Regions from separate parts of the Photobacterium sp. J15 genome, predicted to be linked through region 4. Evidence: predicted binding sites of a transcription regulator. Region 4 holds the regulator's gene; each other region holds the start of a gene.
The links. Region 4 encodes CRP, which controls carbon source genes, mostly activating them, when cyclic AMP is high. Its sites were predicted from a motif close to TGTGANNNNNNTCACA; they were not measured.
Positions count from the first base shown of each region.

Region 1: typA (translational GTPase TypA) is a predicted target of CRP. The motif match lies at 2,255-2,270, and genes of this name have one in related genera.
Region 2: cdd (cytidine deaminase) is a predicted target of CRP. The motif match lies at 2,835-2,850, and genes of this name have one in related genera.
Region 3: dinG (ATP-dependent DNA helicase DinG) is a predicted target of CRP. The motif match lies at 2,688-2,703, and genes of this name have one in related genera.

Region 1 is NZ_CAWMUI010000001.1:127,658-132,604, reverse strand. It holds gene AACQ93_RS00625 (AAA family ATPase) at 1-232, opposite strand, end outside; gene typA (translational GTPase TypA) at 323-2,152, opposite strand; gene glnA (glutamate--ammonia ligase) at 2,717-4,126, shown strand; gene AACQ93_RS00610 (DUF4124 domain-containing protein) at 4,252-4,821, shown strand; gene glnL (nitrogen regulation protein NR(II)) at 4,946-4,947, shown strand, end outside.
Region 2 is NZ_CAWMUI010000001.1:1,812,054-1,817,000, forward strand. It holds gene purT (formate-dependent phosphoribosylglycinamide formyltransferase) at 1-51, opposite strand, end outside; gene AACQ93_RS08390 (hypothetical protein) at 352-759, shown strand; gene AACQ93_RS08395 (DMT family transporter) at 882-1,757, opposite strand; gene cdd (cytidine deaminase) at 1,888-2,775, opposite strand; gene AACQ93_RS08405 (CidB/LrgB family autolysis modulator) at 2,980-3,657, opposite strand; gene AACQ93_RS08410 (CidA/LrgA family protein) at 3,657-3,998, opposite strand; gene AACQ93_RS08415 (hypothetical protein) at 4,090-4,605, opposite strand; gene sbcB (exodeoxyribonuclease I) at 4,913-4,947, opposite strand, start outside.
Region 3 is NZ_CAWMUI010000001.1:986,209-991,155, forward strand. It holds gene AACQ93_RS04860 (sulfite exporter TauE/SafE family protein) at 1-492, opposite strand, end outside; gene dinG (ATP-dependent DNA helicase DinG) at 518-2,596, opposite strand; gene AACQ93_RS04870 (porin) at 3,136-4,122, shown strand; gene AACQ93_RS04875 (YccT family protein) at 4,218-4,856, shown strand.
Region 4 is NZ_CAWMUI010000001.1:3,505,549-3,510,495, reverse strand. It holds gene astD (succinylglutamate-semialdehyde dehydrogenase) at 1-930, shown strand, start outside; gene AACQ93_RS15755 (DUF1338 domain-containing protein) at 952-1,767, shown strand; gene AACQ93_RS15750 (hypothetical protein) at 1,842-2,045, opposite strand; gene crp (cAMP-activated global transcriptional regulator CRP) at 2,287-2,919, opposite strand; gene AACQ93_RS15740 (OsmC family protein) at 3,192-3,596, shown strand; gene AACQ93_RS15735 (phosphoribulokinase) at 3,674-4,543, opposite strand; gene AACQ93_RS15730 (YheU family protein) at 4,655-4,873, opposite strand.

The sequences.
Region 1 (4,947 bases), 3.4 Mb from region 4:
CAAGCTGAGTCTCGACACAAGCCTGGTCGCGCTGTTGTGACATCATATCCAGACACAGTTCAGCAAAGCGCGGTAAATCTGTCCACGGCAGAACGCCGTCTGCCAACTGCGATTGCTGCCGGATCAGGGTTCGGGAAACCTCCGGGAATGTCAAAAAGCCCTGCTCCCCCAACGCATTCATTAAAGTCGTTTTCCCGGCACCGGGCCCGCCGGTAATAATAATGGGTTGCATCGCCCAATCCTTGTTTTCCATGCTTCAGATACAACAATCCCCCCATGGTAGCACCGATGGGGGGATTGATTAACGTTCAGCAGTCAGCGATTATTTCGCAGTACGGCTTGCACGTTTACGATCGTTTTCAGTAAGCAGTTTCTTACGGATACGAATGTTTTCAGGTGTAACTTCTACCAGCTCGTCATCATCGATGAACTCAAGCGCCTGCTCCAGAGTGTACTTAATTGCAGGAGAAAGAACCTGAGCTTCATCAGTACCAGAAGCACGAACGTTAGTCAGCTGCTTACCTTTCAGACAGTTTACTGTCAGGTCGTTAGAACGGTTGTGAATACCGATGATCTGACCTTCGTAAACTTCGTCCGCGTGCTCAGTGAACAGACGGCCACGCTCCTGCAGGTTGAACAGTGCGTAAGTCAGTGCTTTACCTGTTGCGTTTGAAATTAGCACACCGTTGTTACGCTGACCGATAGTACCACCTTTGTGTGGGCCGTAGTGATCAAACGTATGGTAAAGAAGGCCAGAACCTGAAGTCAGGGTCATGAACTCAGTTTGGAAACCAATCAGGCCACGAGAAGGCATGATGAAGTCCATACGAACACGGCCTTTACCGTCTGGTGCCATGTCTTTCAGTTCACCTTTACGCAGACCGATGTTCTCCATGATGCCACCTTGGTGCTCTTCTAGCACGTCGATAGTTACCACTTCGAACGGTTCCATTAGCTGACCATCTTCTTCTTTGATGATTACTTCCGGACGCGATACTGCAAGCTCAAAACCTTCACGACGCATGTTTTCGATCAGGATAGACAGGTGAAGTTCACCACGACCTGATACACGGAATTTATCCGGATCTTCAGTTTCTTCAACACGCAGGGCAACGTTGTGTACCAACTCTTTCTGCAGACGCTCAAGGATGTTACGTGAAGTTACGAACTTACCTTCTTTACCTGCAAACGGAGAAGTGTTTACCTGGAACGTCATGGTTACTGTTGGTTCATCAACAGACAGAGCAGGCAGGGCTTCTACTGCGTTCACGTCACAGATAGTGTCAGAGATTTTCAGCTCACCAAGGCCTGTAATTGCAATGATGTCACCGGCAGTTGCTTCTTCAACTTCGTGACGCTCAAGACCAAGGTAACCAAGAACAGTACCTACTTTACCGTTACGGGTCTTACCGTCAGCACCAACAACAGTTACCTGCTGGTTTGGCTTAACAGAACCGCGGGTTACACGGCCAACACCGATAACACCTACGTAAGAGCTGTAGTCAAGCTGAGAAATCTGCATCTGCAGAGAACCGTCAACGTCAACATCAGGAGCCGCTACGTTATCAACGATAGCCTGGAACAGCGGTTCCATGTTCTCGCCGGTTTCGCCTTCTTCCTGTGTAGCCCAGCCGTTCAGTGCCGATGCGTAAACTACCTGGAAGTCCAGCTGTTCGTCAGTTGCACCCAGGTTGTCGAACAGATCGAATACCTGATCCATTACCCAGTCAGGGCGTGCGCCAGGACGGTCGATTTTGTTGATAACAACGATTGGCTTCAGGCCGTGAGCGAATGCTTTCTGGGTTACGAAGCGAGTCTGTGGCATTGGGCCGTCAACGGCATCAACGATAAGCAGAACAGAGTCAACCATAGACATGATACGCTCAACTTCACCACCGAAATCGGCGTGTCCCGGAGTATCTACGATGTTGATGTGGTAATCATTCCAGTTAATCGCTGTGTTCTTCGCAAGAATGGTAATACCACGCTCTTTTTCGATGTCGTTGGAATCCATTACGCGTTCTTCAACTTCACCGCGAGACTCTAACGTGCCAGACTGCTGAAGCAGTTTGTCAACCAGGGTGGTTTTACCGTGGTCAACGTGCGCAATGATTGCGATATTTCTTAGTTTATCGATCTGTGGATTTGACATGTGTTTTACATTCACTCAGAACATGCAGCGACCGGATGGCAGCTACTTGGTTAAAAAAACGGCTCATAATCTAACAGATTTTACGTCAAAACCCACGAAATATGTGATTTATATCACCAGCTTTTTTCATACTCAGCGTCAACCAGTGAAAACAGGGACATTTTTGGCAACTCCCGCCCCTGTTTCCCGCTTCAATTCTTCCTGTTTTTATCCGCAATAATCCACCAGCTCAGAAGTAAAACCTTCCAGCTCTGAATTACCTTCAGCCTAATATAGCTGGCGGATAATAATGCATCGACGGATTGACATTATGCTGGCCCGGGCTAATAGTAAAAGCGCACCAATAAGGTGAAGATGCATTACTTTGCACCACAACAGTGCAGCAATTCACCAAAACGGTGCAGGAAAAGGAATGATTTAGCCTGCCAATCCCCATTTTTGGGCGATTTAGCAGCTTTTTACAGTTGGCACGGTTTTAGCAAAGACTATTTCAGATGAACGACAACCCCGTTCGAAATATTTTTTGCGGCCAGTTGCCCAACCTAACACCGGAGGTTACTCAAGATGTCAGTAGAAAACGTACTAGCGCTGATCCAGGAAAACGAAGTTAAGTTTGTAGACCTACGCTTTACCGACACCAAAGGTAAAGAACAGCACATCTCTATCCCAGCCCACCAAATCGATGCCGACTTCTTTGAAGAAGGTAAGATGTTCGACGGCTCTTCGGTTGCTGGCTGGAAAGGTATCAACGAGTCAGACATGGTAATGATGCCGGATGCTGCAAGCGCAGTACTTGACCCGTTCACCGAAGATGCCACGCTGAATCTCCGCTGTGACATCCTGGAACCTTCTACTATGCAAGGTTACGACCGTGACCCACGCTCTATTGCTAAGCGTGCTGAAGATCACATGCGTGCAATTGGTATTGCCGACACAGTACTTATCGGCCCAGAGCCAGAGTTCTTCCTGTTTGACGATGTGAAGTTCGCAACTGATATGTCAGGTTCTTTCTTCAAGATTGATGACGTGGAAGCGGCATGGAACACAGGCAGCGACTTTGAAGGCGGTAACAAAGGCCACCGTCCAGGCGTGAAAGGCGGTTACTTCCCGGTAGCACCGGTTGACTCATCACAGGACATCCGTTCTGCTATGTGTCTGGTTATGGAAGAAATGGGTCTGGTTGTTGAAGCACACCACCACGAAGTGGCGACAGCAGGCCAGAACGAAATCGCGACCCGTTTCAATACCCTGACAGCGAAAGCTGACGAAATCCAGATCTACAAGTATGTGGTTCACAACGTAGCTCACGCTTTCGGCAAGACAGCAACCTTTATGCCTAAACCACTGGTTGGCGACAACGGCTCTGGTATGCACGTTCACCAGTCACTGGCGAAAGACGGTAAGAACCTGTTCGCAGGCGACAAGTACGGCGGTCTGTCTGAAACAGCGCTTTACTACATCGGCGGTATCATCAAGCACGCTCGTGCTATCAACGCCTTTGCCAACGCTTCAACAAACTCATACAAGCGTCTGGTTCCTGGTTTCGAAGCACCGGTTATGCTGGCTTACTCTGCCCGTAACCGTTCAGCGTCAATCCGTATCCCAGTGGTACCAAGCCCTAAAGCACGCCGTATCGAAGTTCGCTTCCCGGACCCAACAGCAAACCCATACCTGGCGTTTGCAGCCATGCTGATGGCTGGTCTTGACGGTATCCAAAACAAGATCCACCCGGGCGAAGCAATGGATAAAGACCTGTACGACCTGCCAGCAGAAGAAGCAGCGGAAATCCCGACTGTTGCTGAATCACTACAGGGCGCACTACAGTCTCTGAACGAAGACCGTGAGTTCCTGACAGCTGGCGGCGTATTCTCTGATGATTTCATCGACTCTTACATCGAACTGAAATCTCAGGATGTCGAGAAGATCAACATGACTACGCACCCACTTGAGTTCGAACTTTACTATTCAGTGTAAGTAACTGATAAATAAGTTAACCATTAAGATTAAGGCCTGCTTCACAAGCAGGCCTTTTTGCTCTTGCCGTCCGGCTTCAGGCAGATAACTTTAACTCCTACCTGTAACCAGCCAAGACCATATCCATGAAGTCATCTCGCCTGTTCATCCTAACCTTTCTCCTTACCAGCCTGTTTTCGACAACAACGGTTCAGGCGTCAACCATCTACACCTGGGAAGATGAAAAAGGCGTGGTGCATTTTTCTGATCAGCCCCGCCCCGGTGCAGATACCATTAATCTCAACATCCCCGAACCCAGTAATAGCAAGGCTAAAAGCGCAGATAAATCGCAGACGACCAATCCCCAGCCAGAGCAAACCAAAGAACCGGCTCTGCCAGCTGCGACCATCAGTCTAATTTCGCCTCTTCATGAGCAAACCGTCCGCAACAATGAAGGGATAATCGATGTATCCGTAGTCAGTAACCGCAAACTAACCAAAGGCCACAATGCCCGTCTGCTGCTTGACGGCAAACCTTATGGCAGGCCACAGACCAAGTTCAACTGGCAGCTTCATAACATAGACAGAGGCAGCCATACCCTTCAAGCTCAGTTACTTAAACACGGCAAGGTTATTGCATCATCAGATATGATCACTGTCTACCTGCACCGGGCATCAATACTCAACCGCCAGCCACCAGCGATAACACCCAAGTGATCCCCGGTCCGGCGCGATTTTTCATTCACGATAGCAGGCAGACAGGCTAAACTTGATTGCACCACTATGGTGCACTACTGGTTCATTGCACCAAACTGAACTGGCTCAGACAAGGATGATTATCGT
Region 2 (4,947 bases), 1.7 Mb from region 4:
GCCTAGTAACAAAACACGGGTTGCATCCGGACGAGTAGCTGAACCTAACATTGGGTTTCCTTACGTTTGTGTGTTGATTACCCGGCGGATCATACAGGATTGTCAGATTTGCGCAAACGTTTGCTTTTTGGTTTTTCGACTAAAGTTAAACAACTGAGTATTGTAAGCAGATAAATGCTTTCCGCTTGTGTTTCGCTATGTTAGAAAGGGGGATTTGTCAAAGTTATGTCATGATTGGTTTTGACCCGTCGAGCTGAATGCGTTTTGCGGTTAAATTACTGTCATTGACTGTTATCGGTTACTTTTTTTGCTGTAGCTTTTGGCAATAACACTTTTTTGAGCATGAACACTATGATGAAAAAAACACTATTGGGATTAGCGCTGACTCTTTGTGTTTCCTTGACGGCACAGGCTTCACAGAGCATCGGCGTCTTTTTTGGCAGCCCTATGAGCGGCATTCAGTACAAACAGAATGACCTTCGTTTTTCTCTTGGCATTGATGAGTTTGGCGTTGCTGTTGATAAGACCTTTAACCTTGGCAAGTTAGTCAGCAAACCTGAGCTTGATAGCATGTACACTTTTGTCGGCGCACAGTACGTCGATGATAAAGACGACAAACTAGGTGTTCGTTCCGGCGTCGGTTTCCAGGTACCTCTGGACCGTGTTGAGCTTTATGGTGAGGTTGGCCCGACACTGTATGTTGTAGAAGATGTAGACCTGGAACTGGAAGGGGCGATTGGAGTTCGTTACCGTTTCTAAACCGGTTCTAAGTTTGGGCTTAGATTAGAGTTAAGAACAAAAAAGAGGCGAGAAACAATTAGTTTCTCGCCTCTTTTGATCTGAAATCCAAAAAATGAATTCAGCGAATTACTTCACTTTGGTTACTTCTTTCTGTTTTCCCATTGGGTAATGAAAGCCACAGAAGCAATGATAATTGCAGCGCCAAGCCATAGGCGTCCCGGTGGAACCCAACCGAATACCACCCAGCCTGCCAGCACGTTAAGCGGCAATTTAGCGTGGTCGAAAGGCTGAACGAAAGACGCATCAGCAACGGCGTAGGCTTTAGCAATTGCCCATTGAGCCAGTGCAGTCAGAAGACCTGCTCCAAGCAGCAGCAACCAGGTCAGGCCTTGATCAGGCATAGTGAATTCAGGTGCCGCCAGGAACACGTTAAACGGTGTAATAAGTAGCAGCAGGTACACAACCATGGTTGTCGGTGAATCGTGCACCGACATCTTTTTCACCATCAGAGAATAACAGGCCCAGAAGAAAGCGGCACCAACAGGCAGTAGAGTTGCCCAGGTAAAACCGTCAGCCCATGGTTCCAGAATAATCATGGCTCCCGCAAAACCGGCAAGAGTCGCCAGCCAGCGGGCTGCACCGACTTTCTCTTTCAGGAACAGGCCTGAGCCGATAGTTGCAAACAGCGGTGATGTCATCAGCAGGGCGATACCCTGCCAGATTGGCACCGGATAGGCCAGTGCCCACAGCCAGAGCTGAATACCGATAACAGACAGGAATACACGAAGACAGTGCATACCAAAGTGTTTGGTTTGTAGTGCCTGACGAAGACCAAGGGTCTTCAGCCAAGGGAAAATGGCAACGAGTGCGATGAAATACTGAAAAAATGCAACCGTCGTCGACGGCAGATTCAGCATCACGCTCAGGTATTGCGCCATGCTGTTTACAATCGCAAAGGCAAGGCCTGCGGTCAGCATCCAGCTGGCACCCTGAATCGGGTTATGTTGATGGGACATGCTCAAGTGACAAAATAATTACTGACAAAAACTTACGGCATCATACTCTTGCCGAGAAAAGGATGAAACTGATTTAAAAAGAAAAACCGCCATCAGGCGGTTTTTAACTTCAATCTTGATACATCGGTCGTTATGCCGCCACGTAAGTCAGCGGGATATCCGGATTCAGTGCTTCAAGAGTGTTCTGAGTATCAGCAAGGTGGCTGATTGTGCTGTCTGAACATTCAACCAGCGCCGCTTCAACAATGTCAGCATGCGGGTAACCGGCCATGTTCATGTTGATTAGTGCAACCTGCAGCGGAGGCAGGCTAGGGTTGAATGCTGCGTTTTCAGCGTACATGCCAACAAACGTTTTACCGTCTTTTGCTTTCAGGGCTACACCACTGAAGTTTTTGGTGTAAGGAGCGTGAGCAGAGTTCGCTGCTTTACATGCAAGCTGAACCAGCTCTTCGGTCGCTTCTGTTTTCAGACCGTGGTCAACTTTAGTCAGCAGGGCATCAGTGATGTTCAGGTCAGCAGGGCCGAATGATTCAGGCAGGTATTCCTGAAGACGTTTAGCTGCGCGCTCAGGTAGCTGAACAACAAGCTCTTTAGCGGTAGTCAGCTCGTTCATAAACTGACGGCAGTGACCGCAAGGGCTGTAGTTGATGGTAATGTCTTGAATGCCGGTTTCGCCTTTCACCCAGGCGTGGCTGATGGCGGATTGTTCTGCGTGGACAGTTTGAGACAGGGAAGCGCCGACAAATTCCATGTTAGCACCGAAATACAGACGACCCGATTCACCACGGACAATTGCACCAACATAGAAATTTGAAATCGGAGCAACGGAATAAGCTGCAGCAACAGGAAGAAGAGCAACACGTAACTCGCTGTCTGTCATGTGTGTTTCAGCAAGTAGTTTCTCGAAAACCTCAGGGCTCAATGTTGCATCAAAGTTAGCATCTTCAATTACAGGCTTAAGTGCCGTCGCCAGATCAGATGGTAAAGCGCCTAAAGCATCCATTACTTTAGTATGCATGAGTTGTCACTCCGTATTGTGTATGGAGAAACATTGTAGGCGCAGAGATGAATTCTATGTGTGATCAAGGTCACATAATGCCAATGGTTGTTGCATGCATTACATAAATGAGAGTGGCGTCACACAGATTTTAGAATTCACCTCCTTATTTATCAATAAGTTAACATTGTATTCGATTACGAACACATAGCTAACTCGAAATATTTAGCTGAAAACCTGCAAAATTACAGGAAATAGCACCGGCGCGAGGATAGAAGTAATCACACCACAGATCACTAATGCCAGTGAACTGAAGGCACCTTCTTGTAGATCTTCTTCTGCGGCCTTTGCCGTACCAAGCGCATGAGACACGGTACCGATAGTCAGACCTTTCGCAATTGAAGCCTCAATACCTAACGCGCGGAACAGAGGATAACCCAGCACGGCACCGAACAGGCCGGCAATAATCACCATAATTGCAGCAATGGCAGGAACACCGCCGATTTGCTCTGAAACCGCCATCGCAATTGGTGTAGTGACGGATTTTGGCAAAATACTCGCAGTCAGCTGCGGATCGGCACCCAGAGAAAGTGCGATTGCAGAACCTGTGATCATCGACAGTACACTACCGGCCAGACAAGTAGTGAAGATAATCTTCCACTTCTCACGGATTTGAGTTAGCTGCTCATAAAGCGGGAAGGCCAGGGCGACAACGGCCGGTTCAAGCAGGCTGTTCAACCATTTGTTTTGTTCAAAATAAGTGTCATAAGGTACATGCAGCCACATCAACAGAGGAATAATAACCACAAGGCAGATTAAAAGAGGGTTGATGATAGGGTGTTGCAAGCGTTGAGCAACCAGTCGAGAAACATAAAACACGACTAGAGTGGTGACCAGCCAGATCATTGTTTTTCCTTATAGTGTGTAGCTAAGCCGATAACGATAAATACAACCAGGCTGCTGCCGATAGTGCTTAGAAGAATAGGTAAGGTATTGGATGAAATTAAATCAAGATAGTTAATCAGGCCGACGCCAACAGGCACGAACAGCAATGCCATATGACGGATCAGAAGATGGCAGCCTTCTTTCGCCCACTTGGCTGGAATAGCCCCGATAGCGAGTGTGAAGAAAAGAATCAGCATACCGATAATACTGCCGGGGATCGCAAGCCCGGAAAAATGCTGAATAGCCTTACCTGCGAACAGGCAAAGAAAGATGATCAAAAAAGAACGTAGATATGCCATGAGCCTGTATTACTAATGAAGTGACTCATTCATCATACAAAATAGATTGAGTGTGATCTAGTCCACAAAATGTGTTTTCAAATTTGCACAGTTAAAGGTTGGAAATTATCAGCGTTGCAATACCGGCTGCAGCAAGCAGAACCACAAAAACCTTATGAATCAGATTGTTTTTGGTCCTTTGTGCTTTTTGGGGTTCGAAACTGGTGTCGTTATTGTGAGGATCGGGTAGTTTGGGCTGTTTTTCGTCATTGTGAACCAAACGACAGGTTTTTTCCGGCAGCGGAACACGAAATCCATAATGTCCGATAGCCTCAATAGGAATCGCCATATCCCCGTCATTGACCAACTTACGGGTGAGTGATCGCAGCAGGATGTTAAGATCGAAATGACTGCTGTCGGCATTAGATTCGGCGACAGTAAAGGTTTTATCGTAAAGCGATTGATAGCTGATCACCTCTCCGGCGAAATAGCAGAGGGTCTCTAGTAAGCGAGATTCATAAACGGTAAGAGTCGTTTCCGTGTTATCACGCCAAACCAATAGCTGCAAATCAGGCTCAAAATCTACTTTTTCAAAGCGATAGCATCGTGTTAAGGCTTTAGTTGTCATATCAATCACTTAACTCCAACAAAGAAGGCTTCATGATTTCTTTTGCAACCCTGTTGGAATTCGCAGGCAGGGAATAGCATCAGAGGATCACACAACGTCGGATTTCAGATAGTCTGGTCGAATATTTTCAACCACAGGTATAAGTTTTGACGCGAGAAACACTATCTTCAATCTGGTAGGGCAGAATTATGTCTTAAAAGAAAGCCCACCGACGTAAGACACCGATGGGCTTTGAAAAAAACAGTGTGATTACAGTGAATTAACTACCTAACAAGAGCCGCAATTTTTATTCGAGCTCGCCGAATTTTCAAACAAGGTTGTTAACGTAGTCGTACACGGCTT
Region 3 (4,947 bases), 2.5 Mb from region 4:
AAATGCTCCGGTTCCGGGGCCGGCGAGGCCATCATAAAAACCGAGAGTGCTTCCCTGCAGCCACTGTTTTTTTGTTAGCTGGCGACATTTTTCCGGGAGCTTGTGTTCTTTGCCTTTTGGGTGCGGGTGCCAGACTGTGTAAATAGCAACGGCCAAAATGATTAGAGGTAGTACTTTTTCAAGCAAGTCGGTACTGATGAGATCTACAACTAAAGTACCGCCAATGGCACCGCAAAGGGTGGCCAGGAATGATGCACGCCAGAACGCCGGAGAAAACAGTTGCTTCCGGTAATAGGTCCATGCTGCAGTTGATGATGCAAACGTTGCGGCTAATTTATTGGTTCCCAGTGCGATATGTGGCGGTAGCCCGAGAGACAGTAGCGCCGGGACAGTCAGCATTCCGCCTCCACCGGCAACGGCATCAATAAATCCTGCAGCGAAAGCTACCAGACCAAGTATGATCATCACACCTGGTTCAATCATTTCTATCATTAATCGTTATCTTGGTTGATCAGTCTTATGGATATTCGATGACGCGTTTAAATGGCGGTAAAGAGTCCAGCAATGCCTTGCCGTAGCGGCGGTTAATCACCCTGCGGTCAAGCAGCACGACTCTACCAGAATCCTGTTCTTTTCGCAGCAGGCGTCCGGCAGATTGGATCAGCTTTTTACTGGCTTCCGGTACTGAAATCTGCAGGAAAGGATTGCCGCCACGGCTTTCAATATATTCGGCATGAGCTTCTTCGACCGGTGAGGTCGGTACTGCAAATGGGATTTTTGTAATAATAAGGTTAGTCAGCAAGTCTCCCGGCAGGTCGAGCCCTTCAGAAAAACTGCCCGTACCGAATAAAATGCTGGTTTTACCTTTTTTACAGTTTTCTTTATGTTTTTTTAGGGTTTCATTTCGGGATTCTTCACCCTGAACCAGTAGTTCCCACTTATTTTTCTTCGCTAAAGGTTTGAGTTCTTCGGCGACTTTGTTCATCTGCCAGTAGGAAGAGAACAGAACCAGGCTCGATTTCTCACCTTCCAGATATTCTGGCAGCGTTTTGATCAGCAGGTCAGTGAATTTTTCTGCCTGCGGTTCCAGCGACATCGCCGGAATAACTAATCTGGCGTTATTTTGGTAGTCAAAAGGGGAAGCCAGCGCCAGAAAGCGGGTTCCGTCTGTTTCAAAGATCCCTGCTTGCTTACAGAAGTAGTCAAATTTGTTCAGTGCTCTAATGGTTGCCGATACCAGCACTGAGCCAGCTGCTCGGCTCCAGAGTTGCTGATCAAGGCGATAGCCGACTTCAAGCGGCGAGACTTCAATAATATAGTCGCCTTCCCGATCCGGGTTCTTTTCTATCCAGCGCGCAAGCGGAGCACCTTTATCCTTATTTGGTTGAGCCATTAATGCCCAGACTTTTTCCAGGTTCTCCAGACGTTGCAAATAAAAGCCGGATTCAGCCAGAGCAGGTTCGCCTAGGCGAGCCATGATTTCATTGTCTTTCAGGCGTTCTGCAATTAAGTCATGGATTTTACCGAGTGATTGCAGTGCTTTTTTGCTGGCTTCTTTACAACTTTTGGCTTCTTCTGTCAGCCAGGTCGGTAGTTCGCCGTGCTCAAAACGATAGATGCCATCCTTATTAAATAGGCTTGGGTCGATATTTTTAGCGATTTGCCGCAGCGCCGGGATAAGGTGGGCGATGTTTTCATTTAGTGTGGTCTGGAAGCGGCCTGACTTTTTATAGTCAGCAAGTTCCGCCATTTTGGCTGTTGATTGATTCAGCTTTTCAAGCCAGTTTGAAGCCCCGATCAAGCTCGCAGCTGCGGCAGAGAAATCACGGGCAACCTGAGGCAGGTGATGAGCTTCGTCAATCACATAAATGGTTTGTTCAGGCTCAGGCAGAATAATGCCTCCGCCAAGTTCAATATCTGCCATCAGCAGAGCATGGTTCGCAACGATCACATCAGCTTTTTCCAAATGCTCACGGGCTTTGGCAAAAGGGCAGTTACGGTGCTTTGGCAAACCGGCATGACAGCTGTGTTTGTCGGCAACGATTTGCTGCCAGATTCGGTCCGGTATCGTTGTTGGCCAACTGTCACGATCTCCGTCCCACTTCTGTGTCTCTTTTGCTTTCAGCATTCGCTTCAAAAGTTCTAAATCGGACTTTTTAGGTTTTTCTTCCCAAAGTGCAACCTGTTGGTCGGCCTCTGTACTACAGCTGGCTTCCAGTTTGTGACTACAGCAATAGCGCTGCCTTCCTTTAGCCAGAATAAAGCTGAACTCTTTAGGAAAAATGCGGTTGAACATAGGAAGGTCTTTATGGATGAGCTGTTCCTGAAGCGCAACCGTGGCGGTGGATATCAGGATTTTTTTATTGTTGAACAAAGCAAATGGAATGCCGCCCAACAGATATGAAAGAGATTTACCTATTCCAGTCCCTGCTTCAGCAACTAGCATCCGGTGTTTTGGGTGATATTCACCAGCTAAAGTTTTGGCGATTTCTGCCACAAGATAGTTTTGTGCTCGTCTGGGAATGAAGTTGTCAAGCTGGTTTCCCAGGTTCTCATAGCATTGTTTGATATCACGTTTTATCTGGCTGTGTAGCATAACTGAAACATTGTCGGGACAGGGGCGGGCAGTATACCACGAACCGATAAATGTGAGCGTCGGCGTGTTCTGGATAATTTCATGAGCAAAATGGGATTTTGGTCACGAAATAAGATTGAACCTATTTTAGAAAAACTGGTGAGCTCTTTATAAACAATGGATTAACTATATACACTGTCATTCTATAGGGGTTTATTCTGTTATTTGTGTTTTTTTATTCTTTTTGTAGTTTTTTATCTTGTTATTTGTGCTTATTAAATAAGCGTTCAGTTAGTGGTTTTGTGGTGAATGGTGTGCAATAAACACTCAGCAAGGGGGGTAAGTTGTTGATAGTTATTCCATTTGAGGTTTTTTGATGTGTGTTTTAGGTTATTTGACATCAAGATGAAATTTCTGTCAGGATGAGTCCCACAAGTTACTCATCTTTGGTTTTTTTATCTTTCTTCATGTAAAGAACGAATCAAAACCAGAGGCGATATAAAGAAAAGGAATTCTGGAAACAGGAATTCCAGTCTAAATAAGAAAAGGCAGTGGATATCATGAAAAAGACTCTTCTTGCACTATCAGTTCTAGCAGTAGCAGGTACTGCTAACGCAGGTATCAACCTATACGATGCAGACGGTGTAACTGTTGACCTATCAGCAGCAGCTGAAGTTCAGTACTACCAAGGTTATGCTGAAGAAGAAGGCAATGGCCTGACTGAAGCTGACGGTAAAATTCGTCTAGACGACGGTGACCTAGCTCTGAACACTACAGTTGCTGTAACTGATCAGCTAAACACTGTTGCTGGCATCGCATTCAAGTTCGAAGATCAAGAAGTTAAGAACGACGAACTATGGGTTGGTATCGGTGGTGACTTCGGTACTATGACATTTGGTCGTCAGCTACTAATTGCTGATGATTCAGGTATCGGTAAAGATGTTGAGCTAGGTGGTGAAGCAATTGACTTCGTTACAACCGAAGGTGACCAGGTTTTCAAATACGTATTTGACAACGGTCAGTTCTACGCTGGCGTTTCTGCTCTTCTAAACTCTGACGGTAAAGACAAAACTTCTGACGAAGGTCAGGTTATTGATGGTCGTCTAGGTGCTCGCTTCGGTGATCTTGATGCACGTGTTTACCTATACACTTCAGAAGATATGAAGGGTGCTGGTAGCTCTCGTGACGGCTTCAACCTAGAAGCTGAGTACACTATGGGTGCAATGAGCTTTGCTGGTTCTTACGGTCAAATCGAAGACGAAACAGCAGCGAAAGCTAAGACTGACATCGACGTAATCATGCTGGCTGGTTCATACACTATGGACAAGACTACTTTCGCAGCTGGTTACAACTTCTACGATGTAGATTCTGCTGGCTCTGATGACGTTAACTCTTTCTACGCTAACGTTACTCAGCAGCTTCACAGCAATGTTAAAGTATACGGTGAAGTTGGTTACACTGACCTAGAATTCACAGACGTACTTAACAACAACAAGAAAACTGATGCTGGCTTCGGTTACGTAGTTGGTATGGAAGTTCTATTCTAAGATTGCTTTAATCTGAGAATTAAGAAAAAGCCGCCTTTGGGCGGCTTTTTTGTTATTTTATGTCGCAGTATTTACAGCATGAATTAGGGATGAAGATGAAAAAAGTTCTAATTGCTGGTTTGATGACATTACCACTAAGCCTTCAGGCTGCCACTTTGTCAACCGGTGACGATATTAAGTTATTGGTTGTTGATGGTAAGAAAGTGGAGTCCTCATTCTGGTCGCCGACAGAAAGCATTGAGCTGACTCCCGGTAAACATCAGGTTGTCATTCGTTTTGACGGAGAGTTGAAGAACGGCTCTAAAGGTAAAATGTTCACCAGCCGTCCATACCTGTTTGAAATGAATGTGCCAGAAGAGGACTCAGTTATTACTCTTCCTCGCTTGGCAACATACTCTCAGGCCAAAGAGCATTTCAGACGCGGACCACAATGGCAGCTTGAGCTGAAAAACGGTTCAGTGCAGGATTTGGAATACGTTGCACTGCAAGGGAAAGGTTTTGCAGCCTTCAGTAAGATGGAAGCGGTTGTCGCTGAATATAACCGTCAGCACGGCATTACATTTGAGCAGGGCTATGCGGTTGACCTGAAAAAAGCGGCTGTAGAAGTCACTGAAACAGGTGAAGTGAAGATCACCGGTGATGCGCTTGCTCAGCTGAAGCTATGGTACAGCAAAGCGAATGCTGAAGAAAAAGCAGCGTTCCAGCAGTGGGCTAAAGAGCAGGACGCACTGTGATTTAATGCTCATTGTTATTAATTCTACCGGGTTAAAGCAACCGGAATCTTGCGGGGCAATCTGACTTTCGGATATTAGTATTGGAATCTGA
Region 4 (4,947 bases):
GCGGAAGAGATGATGAAACTGTGGCAGGAAGCGGGATTGCCTGATGGGGTGATTAACCTTGTTCAGGGCGGCCGGGCAACCGGTGAGGCACTGGCAGGTTCGGCTGGCATTGATGGACTGCTCTTTACCGGCAGTGCCAATACCGGCCATATCCTCCATCGTCAGTTTGCTGGTCATCCGGGTAAGATGCTGGCTCTGGAGATGGGAGGTAACAACCCGATGGTGATTTCGAAACACTATGGCGGGTTGGACGCGACTGTCTACACTATTATTCAATCAGCGTTTATCAGTGCCGGTCAGCGCTGTACCTGTGCCCGTCGCCTTTACCTGCCACAAGGTGATGAAGGAGATGCGCTGTTGCAACGGCTGGTAGAAGCAACCGCTGAGCTGAGAATTGACGGTCCGTTTGCCGAGCCGCAGCCGTTTATGGGACCACAGATTTCCGAGGCTGCCGCCGATAACATTATCCTGGCTCAGGACAAGCTGGTGAACCTTGGCGGAAAAATCCTACTGGAAGCTAAACGTGGCCAGGGGGCGATTGTCACCCCGGCGATTGTCGAAGTCAGCCAGGTAGCAGAACTGCCAGATGAAGAGTACTTTGGCCCGTTGTTGCAGGTAGTCCGCTACCGGGATTTAGAACAGGCTGTCACATTGGCAAATGATACCCGTTATGGTCTGTCAGCAGGGTTGGTATCAACGGATGATGATGAATGGCGGTACTTTATTGATCATATCCGTGCCGGTATTGTGAATCGTAACCGCCAGCTGACCGGTGCCAGTGGTGATGCGCCGTTCGGTGGTCCGGGGGCGTCAGGTAACCTGAGGCCGAGTGCGTACTACGCGGCAGATTATTGCGCTTATCCTATGGCATCAATGGAAGGGGAGCAAACCGAGCTGCCGTCACAGCTGTCACCGGGTATTACTTTGTAATAACAGAAGGGGAGCGTCATCATGGAAAGAGTCGAGCAACTGTTTGATGCATTGTGGAAGGATTACACCGAGCGGCTCTGTCCATCGGCCGCACAGGTTCATGATCTGCTCGAAGAAGATGAGCCGCTGCTTAATGACCATATTGCCCTGCGTACCTTCAATCTGCCGCAGGTCGGCTTCGACCGGCTGGCGGCTCCTTTTATTGCTATCGGCTACAAACCTTGTGGGAAATACCATTTTGAAGCCAAGAAGCTCTATGCTGAACACTTTGAGCACCCGAATCCGCTGGCACCAAAAGTGTTTATCAGTGAGTTGATGGTCGGGCAGTTTTCTTCCTTGTTGCAGGAAACGGTTCGCGATTTGGTGAACCAGGTGCCGGAGGCAGCGATGCATGATCCGGCTTTCCTCTATGGTGGCCGCCTGTGGGATTTGGATTTTAAAACCTATGAGCTTTTGTCTGCAGAAAGTGAATATGCTGGCTGGGTGGCAGCTCATGGTTTCGGGGCCAATCATTTTACGGTCAGCATTAACCAGTTGGAGCAGTTCACCGAGGTCCATGAAGTGAACCACCTGCTGCTTCATAACGGTTTTGTGATCAATGAGTCGGGGGGCGAAGTTAAAGGCAGCCCGCAGGATATGCTGGAACAGTCCTCCACCATGGCGGATAAGGTGCCGGTACAATTCCTTGATGGTGTTCATACCATCCCCGGCGGTTTTTATGAGTTTGCCAAGCGTTACCCGATGGAAGACGGTGAACTGTACCAGGGGTTTGTGGCGGCATCGGCCGATAAAATTTTTGAAAGCACCAATAGCCAGCCGCCTTTGGTCGATTACTAATGACAAAGGCAGTTTAGAGAGTATGACAAGCCCCACGGTTACGAGACAGTGGGGCTTTTTTCTGTTTTAAGTAGTTAGTGACCACAGTGGCTGTCGAGTGAAGGACAGTCAAATTCGCCGTTCGTAGTAGTTCGCCGATGCTGCCTGGTGAAGATGGCATGCTGTTCCAGATAGTGACGCTGATCACTGAAACCGGTCAGCTCTACGGTCGGGGGTAGGTTGGCAATAACTGAGGGAATTGTTGAACCCGCGTTGGGGGCAAAGCGCTCGATATCCATATCCTGTGTCCTGTCGTCCCACTCGGTCCTGATGGTCTCCTTCCATCCCGGAACCGGAGCAGGTCATACTTGAAAGATATGCACAATGTAGCATTAATAAAGGGGATCGCAAGAGGTGAGTCAGTGAGCGAGGTAGCAAATTATGCCTGATAAAATTGGAATGATTCCCCGGTGGTATGATCGCAGCAACAAAAAAAGCCGCATCAAGCGGCTTTTTGTCATTCATGTCTGGATGGTTCGCTTAGCGCGTACCGTAGACAACGATAGTTTTACCGTGTGCCGAGATCAGGTTCTGCTCTTCAAGCATCTTCAGGATACGGCCAACCGTTTCACGTGAACAGCCAACAATCTGACCGATTTCCTGACGAGTGATCTTGATCTGCATACCGTCTGGGTGAGTCATTGCATCTGGCTGTTTTGCCAGGTTCAGCAGTGTCTGTGCGATACGACCGGTTACATCCAGGAATGCAAGGTCGCCAACTTTCTGGCTGGTTACCTGCAGGCGGCTCGCCATCTGAGCTGATAGACGCATCAGGATGTCAGGGTTAACCTGAATCAGCTGGCGGAATTTCTTGAATGAGATTTCTGCTACTTCACAAGGTGTTTTGGCACGAACCCAAGCGGTACGTTCCTGACCTTCTTCAAACAGACCAAGCTCACCGATGAAGTCACCTTGGTTTAGGTAAGACAGGATCATCTCCTTGCCTTCTTCATCCTTGATCAATACGGCAACAGAACCTTTGACGATGTAGTAGAGAGTTTCAGCTTTCTCACCTGCGTGGATCAAAGTGCTCTTTGAAGGGTACTTGTGAATGTGGCAATGGGAAAGAAACCACTCTAGAGTTGGATCTGTTTGAGGTTTACCTGGAACCATATTACTAACTTCCTCTGCGTTTGTTGCCCAACAACGACATCCCTAAAAATTGAAGCTGGGCCTAACAATAAAATTGTTTGCCTTTAGGATATTCAGTCAGCCGCTGGGCTGCAAGCTCACTTGAATAATTAGTTTCAGAGTTTATCTTTTTTCGGCCTGTATTTCTTGATATTGATCTATCTGAAAAGGCCATTTTGTAGTCATAAGTGTGCACATGATCACAACTGTGTAATCATGTGCCAAAACCGCCTGATTTTAGTAAGGAGAAAGTCATGCAATCGAGAGTGAAATGGGTCGAGGAAATGACCTTTTTGGGGCAGTCAAATTCAGGACATAGCATCGTAATGGATGGCAATGGTGGTGAAAAAGCACCAAGTCCGATGGAAATGGTTTTGATGGCTGCCGGTGGTTGCAGCTCTGTGGATGTGGTCGACGGCCTGAAGTCTGCCGGACAGAAAATTACCGCCTGTGAAGCACAAATTTCTTCCGTCCGCCGCGAACAGGCACCGCGCCTGTTTACCTCCGCAAACCTGCACTTTGTGGTGACCGGACATGATCTGGATGAAGCGGTCGTTGCCAAAACTGTTGCTGACTCACTGCAGAAATACTGTTCAGTGTGCCTGATGCTGGGTGAAGGGGTTGAGATGACCCATTCTTATGAGGTTATTAAGGCGTAACTGATTGATCTTCAATCTTTTAACGAGTAACGAGATACTCTTTTCTCGTTACTCGATATAGATAATTGCCTTTTGAGTCAGCTTATTTTACCGGTATCAATCAGTTGCTGGATCAGCGGTCGCATGATCAGCTCCATTGCAAAGCTCATTTTGCCGCCCGGCACTACCAGGGTGTTATGGCGAGACATGAAAGAGCCCTGGATCATCGCCAGCAGGTAGGGAAAGTCGACGTTCTTGATACCGCGGAAGCGGATCACCACAAAACTTTCATCCAGGCTCGGAATGGCCTTGGCGGTGAACGGGTTGGAGGTATCGACGGTCGGTACCCGCTGGAAGTTAATATGGGTACGTGAAAACTGCGGTGTAATATAGTTGATGTAATCGTCCATTGAGCGAACGATGGATCCCATTACCGCTTCACGGGAATGGCCGCGATCCCGGGTATCCCGGACGATCTTCTGGATCCACTCCAGGTTGACGATTGGCACCATGCCGATCAGCAGATCGACGTGTTGGGCGACGTTGATATCTCCGTCCACCACACCGCCATGTAATCCTTCATAAAACAGTACGTTGGTATTCTCCGGCAGATCCTGCCACGGGGTAAAGGTGCCCGGCATCTGATTATAAGGCACGGCTTCGTCGAAAGTGTGCAGGTAACGGCGAAATTTACCGCTGCCGTCATCACCGTACTGGCGGAAGAAAGTCTCGAGTTGGGCAAAATCATTGGCTTGAGGGCCAAAATAGCTGATATGCCGTCCTTGATCTTTAGCTTTGCGGATCTCAACATCCATCTCCGGCCGGGTATAGCGGTGGAAACTGTCACCTTCCAGCCAGGCGGCGTTGATGCCCATCATATTGAACATTTTGCGGAAAGCTTCAGAGGTGGTGGAGGTGCCGGCTCCTGAAGACCCTGTTACTGCAATAATCGGATGTTTTGCAGACATGACAAACCCTGTCGTTAACATTAATCCTCAGAGTTATTAACAGGCTGTTAAGGAAAGGTCAAGCGGAACCGGACACGGATAGCGAAAATGATACAGTGGATAAAAAGTGGATTAACCGCTGAATTCGTGGCGCAGCTTGATATCGATCGATTCATGCAGCTCAGAAAAAACCACCACCGCTTCGCCGGAAGCCAGTTGCTGGCGAACATGGCGTACTTTATCGGACAGGCTCATTTCATTCTCACCGTAATCGGTGCCTTCGCGAAGCACAAAATACTCAATGAGGTTATCCAGGGTTTCCGGATCAATCTCTTGCCAGGGAATAATCATTACAGGGCTCTAATCGTTGACTGCTGATAGGATGATTATATTGGCAATTTCGTTAATTGTTTAGGAGAACTGTA